4 regions of the Streptomyces sp. NPDC055025 genome follow, and region 3 is predicted to be linked to each of the others. Evidence: riboswitches for the same ligand, from Rfam matches in the RefSeq annotation. Region 3 holds a riboswitch; each other region holds the start of a gene.
The links. Region 3 has a riboswitch for cyclic di-AMP ahead of ACWGDX_RS21975 (M23 family metallopeptidase). Riboswitches for the same ligand answer to the same signal wherever they lie in the genome.

Region 1: another riboswitch for cyclic di-AMP. It lies ahead of ACWGDX_RS03245 (transglycosylase family protein); the one in region 3 lies ahead of ACWGDX_RS21975 (M23 family metallopeptidase).
Region 2: another riboswitch for cyclic di-AMP. It lies ahead of ACWGDX_RS01445 (LysM peptidoglycan-binding domain-containing protein); the one in region 3 lies ahead of ACWGDX_RS21975 (M23 family metallopeptidase).
Region 4: another riboswitch for cyclic di-AMP. It lies ahead of ACWGDX_RS10960 (M23 family metallopeptidase); the one in region 3 lies ahead of ACWGDX_RS21975 (M23 family metallopeptidase).

Annotation. Positions count from the first base shown of each region.
Region 1 covers NZ_JBSGVS010000003.1:147,540-151,746, reverse strand. The annotation lists gene ACWGDX_RS03255 (cytochrome P450) at 1-845, shown strand, start outside; gene ACWGDX_RS03250 (transglycosylase family protein) at 1,071-1,946, shown strand; cyclic di-AMP (ydaO/yuaA leader) riboswitch at 2,514-2,686, shown strand; gene ACWGDX_RS03245 (transglycosylase family protein) at 2,689-3,462, shown strand; gene eno (phosphopyruvate hydratase) at 3,765-4,207, shown strand, end outside.
Region 2 covers NZ_JBSGVS010000002.1:23,593-27,799, reverse strand. The annotation lists gene ACWGDX_RS01455 (ScbA/BarX family gamma-butyrolactone biosynthesis protein) at 1-685, opposite strand, end outside; gene ACWGDX_RS01450 (ScbR family autoregulator-binding transcription factor) at 825-1,478, shown strand; gene ACWGDX_RS01445 (LysM peptidoglycan-binding domain-containing protein) at 1,702-2,646, opposite strand; cyclic di-AMP (ydaO/yuaA leader) riboswitch at 2,651-2,805, opposite strand; gene ACWGDX_RS01440 (hypothetical protein) at 3,361-3,789, shown strand; gene ACWGDX_RS01435 (substrate-binding domain-containing protein) at 3,865-4,207, opposite strand, start outside.
Region 3 covers NZ_JBSGVS010000035.1:68,863-73,069, reverse strand. The annotation lists gene ACWGDX_RS21980 (PrsW family intramembrane metalloprotease) at 1-1,336, shown strand, start outside; gene ACWGDX_RS21975 (M23 family metallopeptidase) at 1,534-2,565, opposite strand; cyclic di-AMP (ydaO/yuaA leader) riboswitch at 2,577-2,731, opposite strand; gene ACWGDX_RS21970 (PP2C family protein-serine/threonine phosphatase) at 3,015-4,160, opposite strand.
Region 4 covers NZ_JBSGVS010000013.1:97,553-101,759, reverse strand. The annotation lists gene ACWGDX_RS10965 (SGNH/GDSL hydrolase family protein) at 1-726, opposite strand, end outside; gene ACWGDX_RS10960 (M23 family metallopeptidase) at 912-1,862, opposite strand; cyclic di-AMP (ydaO/yuaA leader) riboswitch at 1,865-2,026, opposite strand; gene ACWGDX_RS10955 (tyrosine-protein phosphatase) at 2,464-3,261, shown strand; gene ACWGDX_RS10950 (fasciclin domain-containing protein) at 3,484-4,191, opposite strand.

The DNA of each region.
Region 1 (4,207 bases), on a different contig from region 3:
TCGCGGCGAAGGGGGAGGCGGATCTGATCCATGACTTCGCCTTCCCGCTCCCCATCTACGCGATCTGCGATCTGCTCGGGGTGCCGGCCGAGGACCAGGACGACTTCCGCGACTGGGCCGGGATGATGATCCGGCACGGCGGCGGACCGCGTGGCGGAGTGGCGCGGTCGGTCAAGAAGATCCGGGCGTATCTGGCCGAACTCATCCACCGCAAAAGGGAGAACCCGGGCGACGATCTGATCTCCGGTCTCGTGCGGGCCAGTGACGACGGCGAGCATCTCAGCGAGAACGAGGCCGCGGCGATGGCCTTCATCATCCTTTTTGCCGGTTTCGAGACAACCGTGAATCTGATCGGCAACGGCGTCCATACGCTGATGCGCCACCCGGAGCAGCACGCCCGGCTCCAGCGTTCGCTCGACGCGGGGGAGACGGAACTGCTCGCGACGGGTGTCGAGGAACTGCTGCGCCACGACGGTCCGGTGGAGCTGGCCACCTGGCGGTACGCCACCGAGCCGGTGACGCTCGGCGGGCAGCGGATAGCGGTGGGCGATCCCGTACTGGTCGTCCTCGCCGCGGCGAACCGTGACCCCGAGCGGTTCGCGTCGCCCGACACGCCCGATCTCGCGCGGCGTGACAATCAGCACCTCGGCTACGGGCACGGCATCCACTACTGCCTCGGCGCGCCCCTCGCCCGCCTTGAGGGACAGACCGCTCTCGCGTCTCTGCTGACCCGTCTGCCCGATGTGCGACTTGCTGTGGATCCTGCCGATTTGCGCTGGCGCGGCGGGCTCATCATGCGTGGATTGCGCACACTTCCGGTGCAGTTCACGCCATTGTCCGGCTGATGAGCCACTGACGGATTCGGCGGCGGACGGCCGCCGTACCGCCATGGGACCGGCGCCGATCACTGTCGGATCGTCACTCCATAACTGACGGACCGTCAGTAATGTGACTTTCACGTGATCTCCGCTGCATCGACTTGTGACAGACGTTCGAGTACCGCTACGTTCACCGACGACTCAGCTGCAACACGCCGTAGTCGAAACGACAGTCACACGGAAGGCAAGCGCATGCGCTCCGCGAACGGCCGACACCGCAGACCACGCCAGGCCCCCGCTCTGATCGTCGCCGCGGGGGTGACCGGGTCGGCGATCGCCATCCCGCTGTTCGCCGCCTCGGGCGCCAGCGCGGCGGACGCCTCCACCTGGGACCGTGTCGCGGAATGCGAGAGCGGCGGCATGTGGAGCGCGGACCTCGGCAACGGCCACTACGGCGGCCTCCAGCTCACCCAGGAGACCTGGGACGCCTTCGGCGGCGGGGAGTACGCGGCCCGCGCCGACCTCGCCAGCCGCTCCCAGCAGATAGCCGTGGCGGAGAAGGTGCTCGCGGCGCAGGGCGTGAAGGCCTGGTCGAGCTGCGCGCCGGTCTCCGGGCTCACGGGCGCCGTGCTGGACGGTGTCGGTCTCGGGGGCGGCTCCGGCTCGGCGGGAGCCGCGCAGGACGACCGGAGCGACGGTCCCGCGGACGCTCCCTCCGGCGCTCCGGACGCCACGCCCTCCGCCCCCTCCGACGGGAAGACGCTGCCCGGAGAGCCGGTCCCCTCCGGTTCGGCCACCACGCCCGCACCGGGAGCCTCCGCTTCCGTGGACGGCCGCGAGGGCACTGAAGGCCTCAGCTCCGACGGCCTCGGTGGCACCGCCGCCGGCGGTGCGGAGTCGGCCAAGGGCAAGCACCGCGGTGAAGCCGCCCAGGACGATGCCGTAACGGGCAATTCGGATGAAGGGCTTGAATACGGCCGTCATGCCTCACGGGGTGACGGACTGTCGCGCAGTACGGACGGCCTGACGGATCGTACGGAATCGCCCGCTCCGGCGGAGGCCGACCGGCCCGTCGAGCGCAACTGGCTGATCGCCGACGGGCAGAAGGTGCTCGGCGGCTGGCTCTGAGGCGAACGGGCCGGCGGCTCCGGGCCGTCGGCGCGGTGGCTGTGAGGTGAACGGGGGGCGGCCGGTGTGCCGCCCCCTGGTGCGCCCGGTGCTTCCGGGCGGGTCATGGTGCTTCCTGGTGTGCCCCGGTGCTTCCGGGTGCGCCTCGGTGTCTCCGGGTGCGTCGCGGCGTGCCATGGGGGTGTCCTCCCTGGCCGCGGCCCTGATCCCTCCCCGGCTCCCCCTGTGTCTCCCTCTCCGCCTCCCTCTCGGTCTCCTTCTTGATCCCGTCCTTGAAGTGCCGTGAAGTGGCACGGATTCAAGGGTAGTTCGCCGCCCTATGTCCACTTCTGTGCAAGTGAGACAAGGGTCTCTTTGCTGCAACTAGGGACTTTTGACCCGCGGGTTGCCCCGCTTTCCGCTCTCACCAGGGGAAATGCGTAAACCTGGAGGGTGGGTAAGGGCGTTATTTCCCTGATGTTCTCCTTTGAAGAACCGGCGGGCCTGTGATTACGGTCTGAACCGCTCGCACCGCGGGCCTCGTCGACCGTCACGCCGAATCCTGCCGTCGGTCGGGGGGAGTAGTCGTCGCGTCATGCGCCGAAGGCAGGAGCGGGGGACCCAAGGTTTGTGCCGGCCCCGGCCGTCGAGAGACGGCCGGCGACCGGCTCGGGGTGGAGCCGGGTGCGCGAGCACCCGGCCGGGCAACTCACTTGGCCCGAACCCGACAGCTCACCTCGTAGGCGTCGGTGAGGAGAGTTCCATGCCGCGTTCCAGCAAGGGTTCCAGCAAGGGCAGGCACCGCCGTCCCTCCCGCTCCGTGACCGCCCGCTACGCCACGCTCGCCGGCATCACCGGCGCCGCTGTCGCGGTCCCGCTGATCGGCGCCACCTCCGCGTCCGCCGCGACCGCCTCCGAGTGGGACCAGGTCGCCCAGTGCGAGTCCGGCGGCAACTGGTCCATCAACACCGGCAACGGGTACTACGGCGGACTCCAGTTCAGCGGCTCCACCTGGGCCGCCTACGGAGGCACCGCCTACGCGGCCAGGGCCGACCTCGCCTCGAAGTCCCAGCAGATCGCCGTCGCCGAGAAGGTCCTGGCGGGCCAGGGCAAGGGCGCGTGGCCCACCTGCGGGGTGAACCTCTCCGGCGCCGCGTACGACGGTGGCTCGGCGGGCTCCGGCTCGGGCTCCGGCTCGGGCTCCGGTTCCGGTTCCGCTTCGAATTCAGGCTCCGGCTCGGGATCCGCCTCCGCCTCCGGCTCCGGTACGGGGGAACAGGCCGCCCCGCGGCAGATCCGGCCGGCGCAGCCGAAGCGGGAGCAGGCGCAGCCCGCCTCGCGCGGTGAGACCCGCGCCGCCACGGCCACGATCGAGAAGGGCGACGGCGAGTACAAGGTCAAGCCCGGCGACAGCCTCTCCAAGATCGCCGCCGCGCGGCAGGTGAAGGGCGGCTGGAAGAAGCTCTTCGACCTCAACAAGGACATCGTCCGCGACGCCGATCTGATCTACCCGGGCCAGCAGCTCCACCTGCGCTGATCCGCCCGCCCCCGATCCCCCCGGCCCGGCGCGTGATCCCCCGTACGCGCCGGGCCGGGGTCTGCCCTCTTCCGGGCGTACCTTCCGGGCGTACGGAGGGGGCACTCGGGGAGTACGGAGGGAGTACTCGGGGCGGCGCTCACGGCGGTGCGCACGACGGTGCTCATGGGTGCGCCGAAGCGCTCGGGTGCTTGATCCGTCCCAGCGGGCGGGCACCGGGCGGCCGACGTCTCCGAGCCGGTTAGGCTCTTGCCGCAAGGCCAATGAGACCCTGCACTCCAAGCGTCACATCCCAGAAGGAGATGCTCGTGCCGTCCATCGACGTCGTCGTAGCCCGGGAAATCCTGGACTCCCGAGGCAACCCCACGGTCGAGGTCGAGGTCGGCCTCGACGACGGCAGCACCGGCCGTGCTGCTGTCCCCTCCGGTGCCTCCACCGGTGCGTTCGAGGCCGTGGAACTCCGTGACGGAGACCCCGACCGCTACCTGGGCAAGGGTGTCGAGAAGGCCGTACTCGCCGTCATCGAGCAGCTCGGCCCGGAGCTCGTCGGCTACGACGCCACCGAGCAGCGCCTGATCGACCAGGCCATGATCGACCTGGACGCCACCGAGAACAAGGGCTCGCTGGGCGCCAACGCCATCCTCGGTGTCTCCCTCGCCGTCGCGCACGCCGCCTCCGAGGCCTCGGACCTCCCGCTCTTCCGCTACCTGGGCGGCCCGAACGCGCATCTGCTGCCCGTTCCGAT
Region 2 (4,207 bases), on a different contig from region 3:
GGTGCCGCGGGTCGGCCGGATCGACCAGGAGGGTGCCGCCGTCGAGTCCGAGGACGACATCGTGCGCGCCCGTCACCCCCAGCCCGCGGAAGTCGGGGCGGACCGGCCCGGTCGCGCTCCCCGGCGCGGTGAAGCGCCGACGGCCGGTCCGTACGGCGTCGTACCGTTCGCCGTCCATGACGCGCGCACCGCCCCCGGCCCGCGCGAACACCGTGCCCCGGGCGGAGAAGGAGACATCGAGCCGCAGTCCGGTGACCGCGCCGTCCTCGGCGGCGCGGCGCACCTCGCTCGCGCGTACGGCGCAGGTCACCCCGGTGGCACCGGAGACCGCCCGGGGTTCCGCCGACGGATCGATCCCGAAGAACAGATCGGTGATGAGCAGATGCGCGGTGGGCGCGACATCGAAATACCGGAGCGGGATATAGATCCCGAGCTGGCGCAGCGTCTCGACGATCATCAGCGGACTGTGCAGATCGGCGCCGTCGCGCGGAAAGGTCGGATGGGACCGGGACCAGGACGCCGCGGCTTCGAATCCGCCGTCCGGACTCCGCCGTACATCGGTGAGCAGCACCTCGGCCACGGAGTCGCGGTGCACCATCTCGCGTGCGACCGTACGCGACCAGGACAGCGGGCGGACGTCCTCCAGGGTGCCGACGATCGATGCCTCAGCAACCGTTGTATTCATGCGACAAGAACACCGCAATTTTCGTTGCTACGCACCCCAGCCCGGAGCCGCCAAGCCCGCCACGCCCGGTGGGAAAAGCCGCTACATTGCCTGCTGTCATTTAACGGAACGGCAATCCGGGGTACACGTGCGGGTTCGGGTGCAGCAGGTTCGGGCGAAAACGACGCGGAGGTTTCTCCTGGAAGCGGCGGCACAGTTGTTCGATGAGCGGGGTTACTCAGGCACCAGTATCAGCGATATCAGCGCACAGTCCGGCCGCACCAGCGGAGCCATCTACTTCCACTACGCCAGCAAGGAGAATCTCGCCCTCGCCATTGTCGAGGAGCATTTCGCGACCTGGCCCGATCTGATCGACCGTTACAGCGCGTCCGACCGTCCGGCGCTGGAACGGCTGGTCGCGCTGAGTTTCGAGGTGGCGAGGGCCTTCCGGGACGATGTCGTCATCCGCGCGGGCGCCCGGCTCTGGGCGGAGCGCACCGCTATCAATGCCACGCTGCCGAGACCTTTTGTGGGCTGGCTGGAAACCGTCACCAAACTTCTCGAAGAGGCCCGTCAGGAGGGGGAACTCACACATGGCGTCACCCCTCAGGTGGCCGCGCACGGACTCGTGTGCGCCTTCTTCGGACTGCACACCGTCTCCGACGCCCTGGAGGGGCGCCGTCAGATCGAGGAAGCGCTGCACGATCTGTGGCTGCTGCTCCTGAACGCCCTTCAGACGGACCCGGATCCGGCGGCCCTGCTCGCGCGGGTGCGTGAACACCCCCTCGCACCGGTGCCCGCCGGGGGGCGATGAACCGAGGGCGGCGGTGGACGGACAGACGGCCGGACCCGGCCGGGACGGAGGATGTCCCGGCCGGGTCCGGCCGTCTGTGCGGGTGCGCGGACGTGCGGGTGCGCGGATGCACGAGCGCGCGGGCCTGTACGGATGTGACGGTACGTCAGCGTCGAGCGCCGGCGGAGCCTGTCAGCGGGGTCTGTCCGCGGGGTCTGTCCGCGGGGTCTGTCCGCGGGGTCTGTCAGTACGGGCCGTTCACATTGTCGATCGAGCCGTACCGGTCGGCCGCGTAGTTGCAGGCGGCGGTGATGTTGGCGACCGGGTCGAAGCTGTCCATCGACGTACCGGGCACGTGGTAGGCCTGGAACGTGGGGTCGATGACCTGGAGCAGGCCCTTGGAGGGCGTACCGGCGGCGGCGTTGGAGTCCCAGTTGTTGATGGCCGACGGATTGCCGGAGGACTCACGCATGATGTTCCGGTAGATACCGTCGTAGCTGCCGGGGATGCCCTGGGCGGCCATGACGTCCAGCGACTCGTTGATCCAGCCGTCCAGATCGTCGGTGTATGTCTTCGGGGCCGCCTGGGTGACGGTGTCGCTCGTATCGGCCGTCGCGCTCTCGGCGGTGGCCCCGGCGTCCTCGGCGGTCGCCGTCGGATCCTCGGTAGCCGCCGTCGCGTCCTCCGTGGCCGCCGTCGCGTCGTCGGTGGCCGCCGTCGCGTCCTCCGTGGCCGCCGTCGCGTCGTCGGTGGCCGCCGTCGCGGTTTCCTGCTCGACCACGGCGGTGGCCGGTGCGGTGGCCGCTGGTGCGGTGGCCGCCGACGTGGCGGTGGCCGGTGTGGCGGTGGCGGGCGGGGCGGACGCGGTCCTCTCACCGAGGGTCAGTTCGACGCCGGGGTGGATCAGTGCCGGATTGCCGCCGATGACCTCACGGTTGTCCTCGTACAGCTTCTTCCAGCCGCCGCTGACGGAGTGCGCGGCCGCGATCCTGGAGAGCGAGTCCCCCGCGACGACGGAGTAGGTCTCCGGGTTGTCCTTCTGCGTCGCGGCGGCGGGCGACGACACCGCCTCGGCGGTGGTCGCGGCGATGAACGGGAGCGCGAGTACGGCACCACCCGTGCCCACGACGGCGAGACCTCGGGCGAACGGGCTGGTTCTGGGACGGCGGTGCTTGGCCTGTGCGGGCATGACGCATTCCTCTCCGTCGCCTGCGAGGTGAGCTGTCGGGTTCGGGCTGGAGCTGCCCGGCCGCGGTATGAGCGCGGCTTCACCCCAAGCCGGTCCGGATTCCGGAACGGCGCCTTACCTGGGTCCCCCGCTCCTGCCGTGCGTGAGTGGGTTCGGTTTCCGGGCGGCGGCAGGATTCGGCGGTCCGTCCGGATTGACGTGAACGTAGGCGGAACGTCCGGACAAAAACAAGACCTGAATTCACAGCGCGATCCCGGCGGACGAATCCAGAGCGGAATGATCCGGTTACGCAGAAGTCGTCCGGGGACTCAACTCTCGCTCCCCGGGAGCGAAATGGCCGAGGCGACGGGAGCCACGGAACACGGCCGATGTGACGCACATCATGACCCCTGACGGAATTTCTGACGTCACAACACCGTACAGAGAATGCCAAGGCGTGCCAATACCACCCAAATGCACCACGGGAAGAATGCGGGCAAACCGCCCATACAATTACTTTTCAAAACGGGTGCGATATACCATGCTGCTCCGACCAATTCGATGTGGGTGTCATTTATTCCGCGTCGGGGTGCGTGCCGAGTGCGTATCGCCACCATTCGGGGAGGGAAAGCGGTGGAACGGGGGGACAGCCTTTGGGAGTGCGCCGGCGCCGCGACGGCGTCGCCACATCGCGTACGTTCATGGCGTAACTCGTCTGTTCCACGAGGAGGTTCAGTGTCACAGGATCCGTGGTTTCTGAGGGATCTGGCGCCGGATGTCGTGCTCGCCGGTTCGGTGATGAACGGCAGTCTGCGGGGAGCCGAGGCGGTGCGGGCGCAGATTCGTGCCGTGCTCGGCCTCTACCGCGAGTTCACTCCCGTCTGGGAGGGCGAGTTCGGTGACCGTCGGGTGAACGAGTACACCGCCGTCGTCGACGGCAGGCCGGTGACGGGAGTCGGCGTGTTCCATATCAATGACCAGGGCCAGGTGGACGAGATCGTCGTCGATCACCGGCCGCTGTCCGCGGCCCTGACCGTCTCCAGGCTTCTGGGCGAAGCCCTGGCCGGCGGCCCCGGCCGTGACCGCGACGAGTTCTATCGCCCCGACGGACAGACCTACGAGGATCTGATCGGGTACGCCGAAACCCATGGCCGCGAACTCTGACGCGTACGCCCGCTCGCGACCGGTGAACCGCGAGTGCGAGCGCGAGGGAGCGTCGTGCTTCAGTGCCGCCGGGCCTCAGTTCCGCCGGGGCGCCGGGCCCGTGGAGTCGCGTATGACGAGGTGCGGCACAAACGCTTCCTGCCGTCGTGGGGCGTCCGGGTCGGCGATACGGGCTCTGAGGATGCCCGCGGCCCGTCGGCCGATATCCGTCTTCGCCGGGGAGACGGTGGTCAGAGGCACTTCGCACAGGTCGGCCACCTCGTTGTCGTAGCCGATCACGGAAAGGTCCTCCGGGACACCCAGTCCCCGCCGCCGGGCCGCGCCGACCAGCAAGGACGCCTCACGGTCCGCGAAGCAGAGCGCGGCCGTCGCCCCCCGCGCCATCAGACGGCCGAGGAAGCCGTCCGCGTCCTCGGCG
Region 3 (4,207 bases):
ACCCTCGCAGCAGCGCCCCGATCCGGGCCCGGCGATCCCTGTCTACGAGCAGCAGGAACAGCTCGGTGACCTGTGGACCGCCGTACCGGACCCTGCCCGCAGGCGCTATCGCCCGCGCCGCGCCTTCTGGCGGCACCGGGCGGTGCGGGCGGGGGCCGTGATCACGCTGCTCGCACTCTGCGCGCTGGTGATCCTGGCGCTCGTGCGGGACCAGACCGGCACCGAGGGCTTTCTGGTCGGTCTCGGCCTCGCCGTGCTGCCCGTACCGCTCCTGATGGCGGCCTTCCGCTGGCTGGACCGCGTCGACCCCGGCCCCTGGCGCAATCTGCTGTTCTCGTTCGCCTGGGGTGCCTTCGCCGCCGCCCTGGTCGCGATCATCGCCAACACCTTCGCGACCCGGTGGATAGCCATCGCCACCGCGGACCCGGCGGGCGCGGAGTCCCTGGGCGCCACGGTGATAGCACCGGTCGTGGAGGAGAGCGCCAAGGCCGCGGCGATCCTGCTGATCTTCCTGTTCCGCAGACGGGACTTCACCGGGCTGGTCGACGGGGTCGTGTTCGCGGGCTTCACCGCCACCGGCTTCGCCTTCACCGAGAACATCCTCTATCTCGGCAGCGCCTTCGGCGAGGACCAGACCGCGGACCGCACGGGCCTGCCCGCCATGACGGCGGCGACCTTCTTCGTACGGGTGGTGCTGTCCCCGTTCGCGCACCCGCTCTTCACCGTGCTCACGGGCATAGGCTTCGGGCTGGCGGCGATGGCGACCCGTCGCCAGAGGATCCGGCGGTTCGCCCTTCCACCGCTCGGTCTGGCGCTGGCGATGGGGATGCACGCGCTGTGGAACGGCTCGACGTCGCTCTTCGGCCCGTTCGGCTTCTACGCCGTGTACGCGGCGTTCATGGTGCCGGCCTTCGGGCTGCTGACCTGGCTGGCGATCTGGAGCAGACAGCGCGAGCTGCGTACGGTCTCCGCCGAGCTGCCCGCGTACGCGGCGGCGGGCTGGCTGCCGGCCGCCGCGCCCCAGGCGCTCTCCTCAATGCGGGCGCGCACGGTGGCACGCGATTTCGCGGGCCGTACGTACGGGCCCCAGGCGTCCAGATCGGTCGGCGAGTACGAGGCGTTCGCGACGTCCCTGGCGTTTCTGCGCCACCACGCCCAGCGCGGCAAGGCCGGCCCGGACTTCGTCGAGCGCGAGCAGGAGCTGCTGCACCATCTCTGGCAGCGCAGGGAGACGGCGGGACCGGCCCTGACCTATGCGGCGCGGGCCACGGGCCGGGTGCCGGTGCCTCCGCCGTACATCGACTACGACGGCTACAACCCGTACCGCCAGTACTGACGAACGTGGACGAACACGGACGAACGTGCCGGTCCGGTCCGGTCGGGTCCGGAAACGGGACCGGCGGCCCAGGCGTCGGGGGGCGAGCGCCGGAGCCGCCGGGGACCGGACTGTGCCAGTCGCGCCACGGGGTCAAATCGGGGAATCGAGGGATCGGGGACGGAGACCCGAGCCCGGGTCATGGGGTCACACCCGGGTCAGGGAGTCAGGCCCTTGCTGCTCAGCCAGCTCATGGGGTCGATACCGGAGCCACCCGCGGTGTGCACCTCAAGGTGCAGATGCGGTCCCGTCACATTGCCGGTCGCGCCGACCCGGCCGATGGTCTCGCCGGTGGTGACCTTCTGCCCGGCGGTGACGGTCATCGAGGACTGGTGGCAGTACCAGATCTCCGTACCGTCATCCAGCTCCAGGATGGTGCGGTAGCCGTACGAGCCCGACCAGCCGGCGGAGGTGACCGTGCCGCTGTGCACGGCCTTGACCGGGGTGCCCGTCGGGGCGGCGAAGTCCAGACCGGTGTGGTAGCCGGAGGACCACATGGAGCCGGACTCACCGTAGGTCGAGGTGATGGTGTACGAGGAGGTGGGAAGGGCGAAGCTGGCCGCGAGCTTCGCGAGGCGCTCCGCCTCCGCCTTGGCCCTGGCCTCCGCCTCGGCCTTCTTCCTGGCCTCTTCGATCTTCTTCTCGGCCTCGGTCTGCTGCTTCTTGGCCAGTGCCGCGGCCTGCTCGGCCGCCGCGCGCTCCGCGGCCGCCTTCTCCGTCGCGTCGGCCTCGTTCTGCTGCTGCTCCGCCTGCTGGAGGATCCGGGCCCGCAGGGCCTCGCCCGCGTCCGTGGCGCCCTGCTCCGCGTCCGCGGCGGTCATACCGGCGGTGGTGAGCGGGGCACTGGCCAGCAGGTCCGGCTCGGCCTCGTCCGCCGCCAGCGATCCCATGCCCGGGAGCGACCCGGCGTCGGGGAGATTGTCGGTGATGGCGTCGGGCAGGGATATGGAGACCGCGGGCTTGTCCTGAGCGGTGGCCATGCCGCCCGCGCCGACGGCGGCTATGACGCCGACGCCGAGGACGGTGGAGCTACGGGCGAAGCCGTTGCGCTGCTTGCCGACGCGATGCCTGCCGCGTACCGGGCGTACGGACTCCTCGGTCGGGTTCCACTCGCCCCATGCCCGCTCCGGCTCGCTGCCGAAGGAGGTGGTTTCGAAGGGGGCGGTGGGGGCAGGCTGATTGGACGCCACTGAGGCGCACTCCTTTCCTTCCTTCTCGCCTACCGGGTTAGCTGACGGGTTCGGAGCAGGAAGGTCTCCTACGGTCGCCCTACGCCGCACAAGGCAGCGAAGAACTTCCGATTCACCCCAATTGGTGGTTCCCCGGTTCCCTTGCGGGATTCGGCGCGTGAGCACGGTGCCGACTCTTACGACGGCTGGGACGACCGCGCTGCGTTATCGAACGTTAATAGAGACCAGGCCCTTATTCCAAGCTGTTCCCGGTGATCATTAACAACTTCGCATCGGACACACCAGGGCACATGCATACGCAATCGGGCGAGCTGACTTCCTTTCAGTACACCCCGAATATCTGACGGTGTGTCAAATGTTATGCGGAGGGATACCTGTCGATCACACACGGTGGTGACGGCGGACTCGGCGTCAGCGAACGGCCCCGGGAAACGGCAGCAGGGAAGGCGTCAGGGAACGAGGGGTATCGTCCTGCGCCGCTCCGGCTGCCCCTCCGTGGGGCGGTTCACCGCCAGCAGCGCCATGTCGTCCTGGCTCCCGCCGCCGGTGTGCAGCCGGACGTCGTCGATCAGCGCCTGGAGCAGTTCGTCGGGCCCCTGGAAGATCCGTCCGTCGAGCCGGTCCATCGGCACATAGAAGACTCCCTGGGCGTCACGCGCCTCAGAGAGTCCGTCCGTGTAGAAGAGCAGCGTCGAGCCGGCCGGGTAGACGGCCTGCTGGGCACGGTCCGGCCACGCGGCCAGTTCGCTCATCCCGAGCGGCAGCGCGGGGTCGCGCGTCTCCAGCATCCGTACCGCGCCGTCCTCGCACATCAGCAGCGGATCGGGATGGCCCCGGTTGACCAGCCGCACCACGCTCCCGTCGTGCGGGATCTCGGCGAGCACCGCCGTGGTGAACCCCTCGAAGGCGTCCAGCCCGCCTCGTCTGCTCCCGTCGCGGGTGAGCGCGCGCTCCAGCCGCTGCGCCACCCCCTCCAGCGATCTCTCCTGCTCGGCGGCCTCCCGGAAGGACCCGATGACGACGGCCACCGCCTCGACCGCCTCCAGCCCTTTCCCCCGTACGTCCCCCACCACCAGTCGTACCCCGTACGGCGTGTCCTGTACGGCGAACAGGTCGCCGCCGATGAACGCGCCCTCCTGGGCCGCCTCGTACCGCGCGGCGATACGCAGCCCGCCGATCCGTTCGGCGGGTCTTGGCAGCACCGCCCGTTGAGCGGTCTCGGCGATGATCCGGGCCGAGGCGAGCCGCTGCCCGCTGCGGCGCAGTACCCCGCCGATGTAGAGCGCGAGAAGAGACACGATCACCACCGTCAGCAACTCACTGAGCGACTCCAGCGTGTTGAGCGAGTTGGCGTAGAGGTGCATCGACAGTTCGGCGCAGACCGCCGCGAGGCTGATCAGCAGCGTGCCGATCAGCGGGTAGAACGGCGCCGCGACCAGGGGGGCGGCGGCGTACAGGGGGGCGGCGGTGACCCGCGTCGGCGTCGAGAGATCGAGGATCACCCCGACGACGATCACCAGGACAGGCAGAAAACGCACCAGCCGACGGCTGGTACGGATATGGCTTTCCGGCATCGGTGACCCGTCGGCGGACATCGGACCGGTCAGGTCGTCGGCCCGCGTGCCTCTGCCACTCAGGTTCT
Region 4 (4,207 bases), on a different contig from region 3:
GGTGCCGCGCGGCGGCTGCGGCGGCCATGTCTGGTCCGGGTCGGCGGGCACGGCGAAACCGAGCACCTGCGCCGCACGCAGCGCGACACGGGTGTGGCCCTCGGGGGAGAGATGCAGCCGGTCGCCGTCCCAGGCCCGCCTGTCCTGCACTGACTTGAGGGACCAGAGATCCAGCACCGGGCAGTCGTAGCGGTCGGCGATGGCCCGTACATGGGCGGTGTAGGTCGCGATCTTGCCGCGAAGATGACGGAGCACGGGCACGCCCCGGGTGTCGAAGCCCGTGGTCACCATGACCGTGCCGACCGCCCCGGTCAGATCGGCGACGGCCCGCTCGAAGCGCTCGGCGACATCGTCGGGGTCGGTGCCGGGCCGGATGATGTCATTGCCGCCCGCGCAGAAGGTGACCAGATCGGGGGCGAGTTCCTTGGCCCGGGGTATCTGCTCGCTGACGATCTGGTCGAGGAGCCGGCCGCGTACGGCGAGATTCGCGTAGCGGAAATCTCCGTGCACGGTGTCCGCGGGGCCGGCCGGGAGGGCCACCTCGCCGGTCACCGGATCGGTGAGCCGGTCAGCCAGTTGATCGGCGAGCAGCACCGCGAGCCGGTCCGCCCAGCCGACATAGCGTCCATCGGGTCCGGGATCGCCCACGCCCTCCGTGAAGCTGTCACCGATCGCCGTGTACGACCCGAATACGCCTCTTCTTCTTGATCTCGAATCGTCTGCCACAACACCACATCTTTCACCCGCAGATGTGACCTACGCGACCGTAGGAAACGGTTGACGAGGGGTGAGATACACCATTGGTCAATTTTCGGCCAAGCGGGAATATGCCCAACGCTCTCCGTCCGGCACGGAAGTGCCCGACGGAGAGCGGAGAAAGGACGTTTGCCATGCCTCGGACGGGCCGGGTCTCAGATGTTGACACCCTGATCGCGCAGATACGCCAGCGGGTCGATGTCCGAGCCGTAGTCCGGTCCGGTACGGATCTCGAAGTGCAGGTGCGGACCCGTGACATTGCCGGTGGCGCCGGAGAGACCGATCTGCTGGCCCTCGCTGACGGTGTCGCCCTCGGAGACGGATATGGAGGAGAGATGGGCGTACTGCGAGTAGTGGCCGTCACTGTGCTCGATGACGATCTGGTTGCCGTACGAGCCGCCCCAGCCCGCCGCCACGACCGTGCCCGCGCCGACCGCCTTCACCTCGGTGCCCGTGTCGACCAGGAAGTCCACACCGGTGTGGTAGCCGCTGGCCCAACTGCTGCCCGAGGCATGGTACGGAGTGCCGATCTGAGGATCGTCGACCGGCGTGGTGAAGGCGGAGTCGCTGCTCTGCTCCGGCGTGTCGCCGGGCGCGGACGTCGACCCGCCGTTGTCCTCGGCCGGTGTGGCGGTCGACGGGTCCGAGGAACCGCCGTCGGAGGAGTGGGACGGCTCGGCCGGCTTCGCGGGACGGGTGTGCTCCCCGCCTCTCGCCTTGATGGTCAGCTTCAGCCCGGGGTGGATCAGCGACGGGTCGGATCCGACGGCCTTGCGGTTGTCCGCGTACAGCTTGTGCCAGCCGCCCCGGACATGCTGTTCCTTGGCGATCTTCGACAGGGAGTCGCCCGGGACCACGGAGTAGATCCGGGTCCTGGCGGCGCTCTTCTTGGCGGTGGCCTTCTTCGCGCCGGTCTGCTCCCCGCCGAACTGCTGCTGGGAGACGGCCTCGGGCGCGCTGGCGGGTGCGGCCTTCTGCGCGGCGTGCGCGCCGGTGGCACCGATGAGCGGAAGTGCGATGGCGGCTCCACCGGTACCGGCGGCTATGAATCCGCGCGATACCGGGTTGTTGGCCTTGTGACGGCGGTGCTTACCCTTCGCGGGCATGGCGAATTCCTCTCCGGCGCCTGCGAGGTGAGCTGTCGGGTTCGGACTGGAGATGCCCGGTCGCACTTACCGCACGACTTCACCCCAAGCCGTTCCGGAGTTCCGGATCGGCGTACTACCTGGGTCCCCCGCTCCTGCCACGCATTGCTTGACGATAAGAATTCCGGGCGGCGGCAGGATTCGGCGGTCCGACCGGATTGAGGGTGAACGTAGGCGAGTGGGGCGAGTGGAACAAGGGATCCTTTTCCATCGACAAGTCGCACTCGCATTTAACCCGGTTTTACCGGTCACCCTGTGTCGACAACGGTCTCCGAACTCCGTGTCAGGCGGGGAATTCGAATACATGGCACCGCCACGGAACGTCACGGATATGATCCTGGTCACGGACCGGAACCCATCTCCACCGCGACCGGGGCAGGGTGTAAGGAATCACCCAATACGGACAGATGGGCATTTGAGCGATATCTATCCGCGAATAATGTCCGAATGCTCCCATTGGATTCCTGACAGTCGAACTGATTGCCACACGAACAGATGTCGTACTGTCAGAGGTCGACAGCGTCGGCGAGCCGCGCCGACGGCAGACACGGAGGAGCAGGCCGTGACGCAGCAGGTCCCGTCGACAGAGCCCGAGCTGGCCGGCGTGCGCAACTTCCGCGATGTCGGAGGACTGCCCACCACCGACGGCAGGCAGGTCCGTCCGGGCCGGCTCTTCCGCAGCGGCCATCTCGCCAACGCCACCGCGGCCGACGCGGCCTTCCTCTCGTCCCTCGGACTTCACACGATCTTCGACTTCCGCAACGCGGCCGATCTGAAGCTCGACGGCGCGGACGTGGAACTGCCCGGCGTGCGCAATGTGAACATTCCGCTCACCGACCCCGCCGACGGTGCCGAGTTCTGGCGGATGGTCAGGGACGGCGATCTGGACCAGCTCCGCTCGCTCCTCGCGGACGGCAGGGCCGCGGCCCGGATGACCGGCTCGTACCGCTCGATCATCAAGGAGCGCACCGCCGAGCACAGCCGTGTCCTGCACGCCCTCGCCGGGGACAGCGTGCCGGCGCTCATGCACTGCGCCGCGGGCAAGGACCGGGCCGGTCTCTCGATCGCGGTGGCCCTGCTCGCGGTCGGGGTGGAGCCCGAGGCGATCGAAGCGGACTATCTGAAGTCGAACGACCCGCACCGCCGTTATCCGGTCCAGCGCAGCGACAATTCGCCCACCGGGACGTCCACCGAGGTGATGGACCTGCTCAGTCCGCTCTTCGACGCGCGCGCCGAGTATCTCGCGACGGCCTTCGAGACCATCGAGAAGACCTGGGGCAGCACCGACACCTATCTGACCGAGGGGCTGGGACTGGCCCCCGAAACCCGTGAACGGCTGCGCGCCCGCCTCCTCGACTAAGTCCTGTCCGAACAGGACTAGGTCCCGTCCGAACAGGACCTGGACGATCATGCCGGTGTCGGGGGGGGGGGGGGGGGGCACCCCCCGGCCCCGGGCCCCGTGCCGCGGGCCCCGGGGCCCCGGCCGGGCCGTCGGGTACGTGTGGCTTCCGGCCGGATCCGTGGCCGGATCCGTGGACGGGTCCACGCTGCCGGGAGAGGCGCTAGTACCGCAATTGCGGTACTAGCTCGGGGGCATCAGCACGGTGTCGATCACGTACACGTTGGCGTTCTTGGTCCGGACGTCACCGCAGACGATGTTCGTCGTCCCGTTGACCTTGAACGACTCACCCGAGCCCGATGTGGTGAGCGTGCCGCCCTCCAGGGTCTTGAAGACACCGTTCGGGAGCTGGTCGGGGGCGACCTTCTTCTCCGTCACGTGGTAGTTCAGGACCTTCCTGAGCTGGGCCTCGTTGTCGCGGATCGCGTCGAGCTGCGCCTTGGAGAGCTTGGCGAAGGCGTCGTTGGTCGGGGCGAAGACGGTGATGTCCTTCGTGGTGTTCAGCTTGTCGGCCAGTCCGGCCTTCTTCACCAGGGCGACGAAGGTGGAGAGATGCGTGTTCTCCGCCAGCGCGGTGGCGACAGGCTGGGTCGCCATTCTGGAGAAGCTGCCGCCGATGCCCTTGCGCAGCAGTGACGAGCACCCCGGACCGAAGGGGACGGCCGCACCGGCGGACGCGGACGTGCTGGGCGAGGCCGAGGGCGAGGTGCTCGGTGAGGCGGACGGGCTCGGTGAGGCGGGTGTGCTGGGTGACGCCGACGTGCTGGTCGATGTGGGTGTGCTCGGCGTCGGGGCGGCGAAGGCCTGAGGAGCCATGACTCCCAGCGAGAGCGGGAGGGTGACCGCGGCGGCGGTGGACATGGCTGTGGTGCGGAGACGGGTGCGGTTCATGGTTCGATTCCTCTTC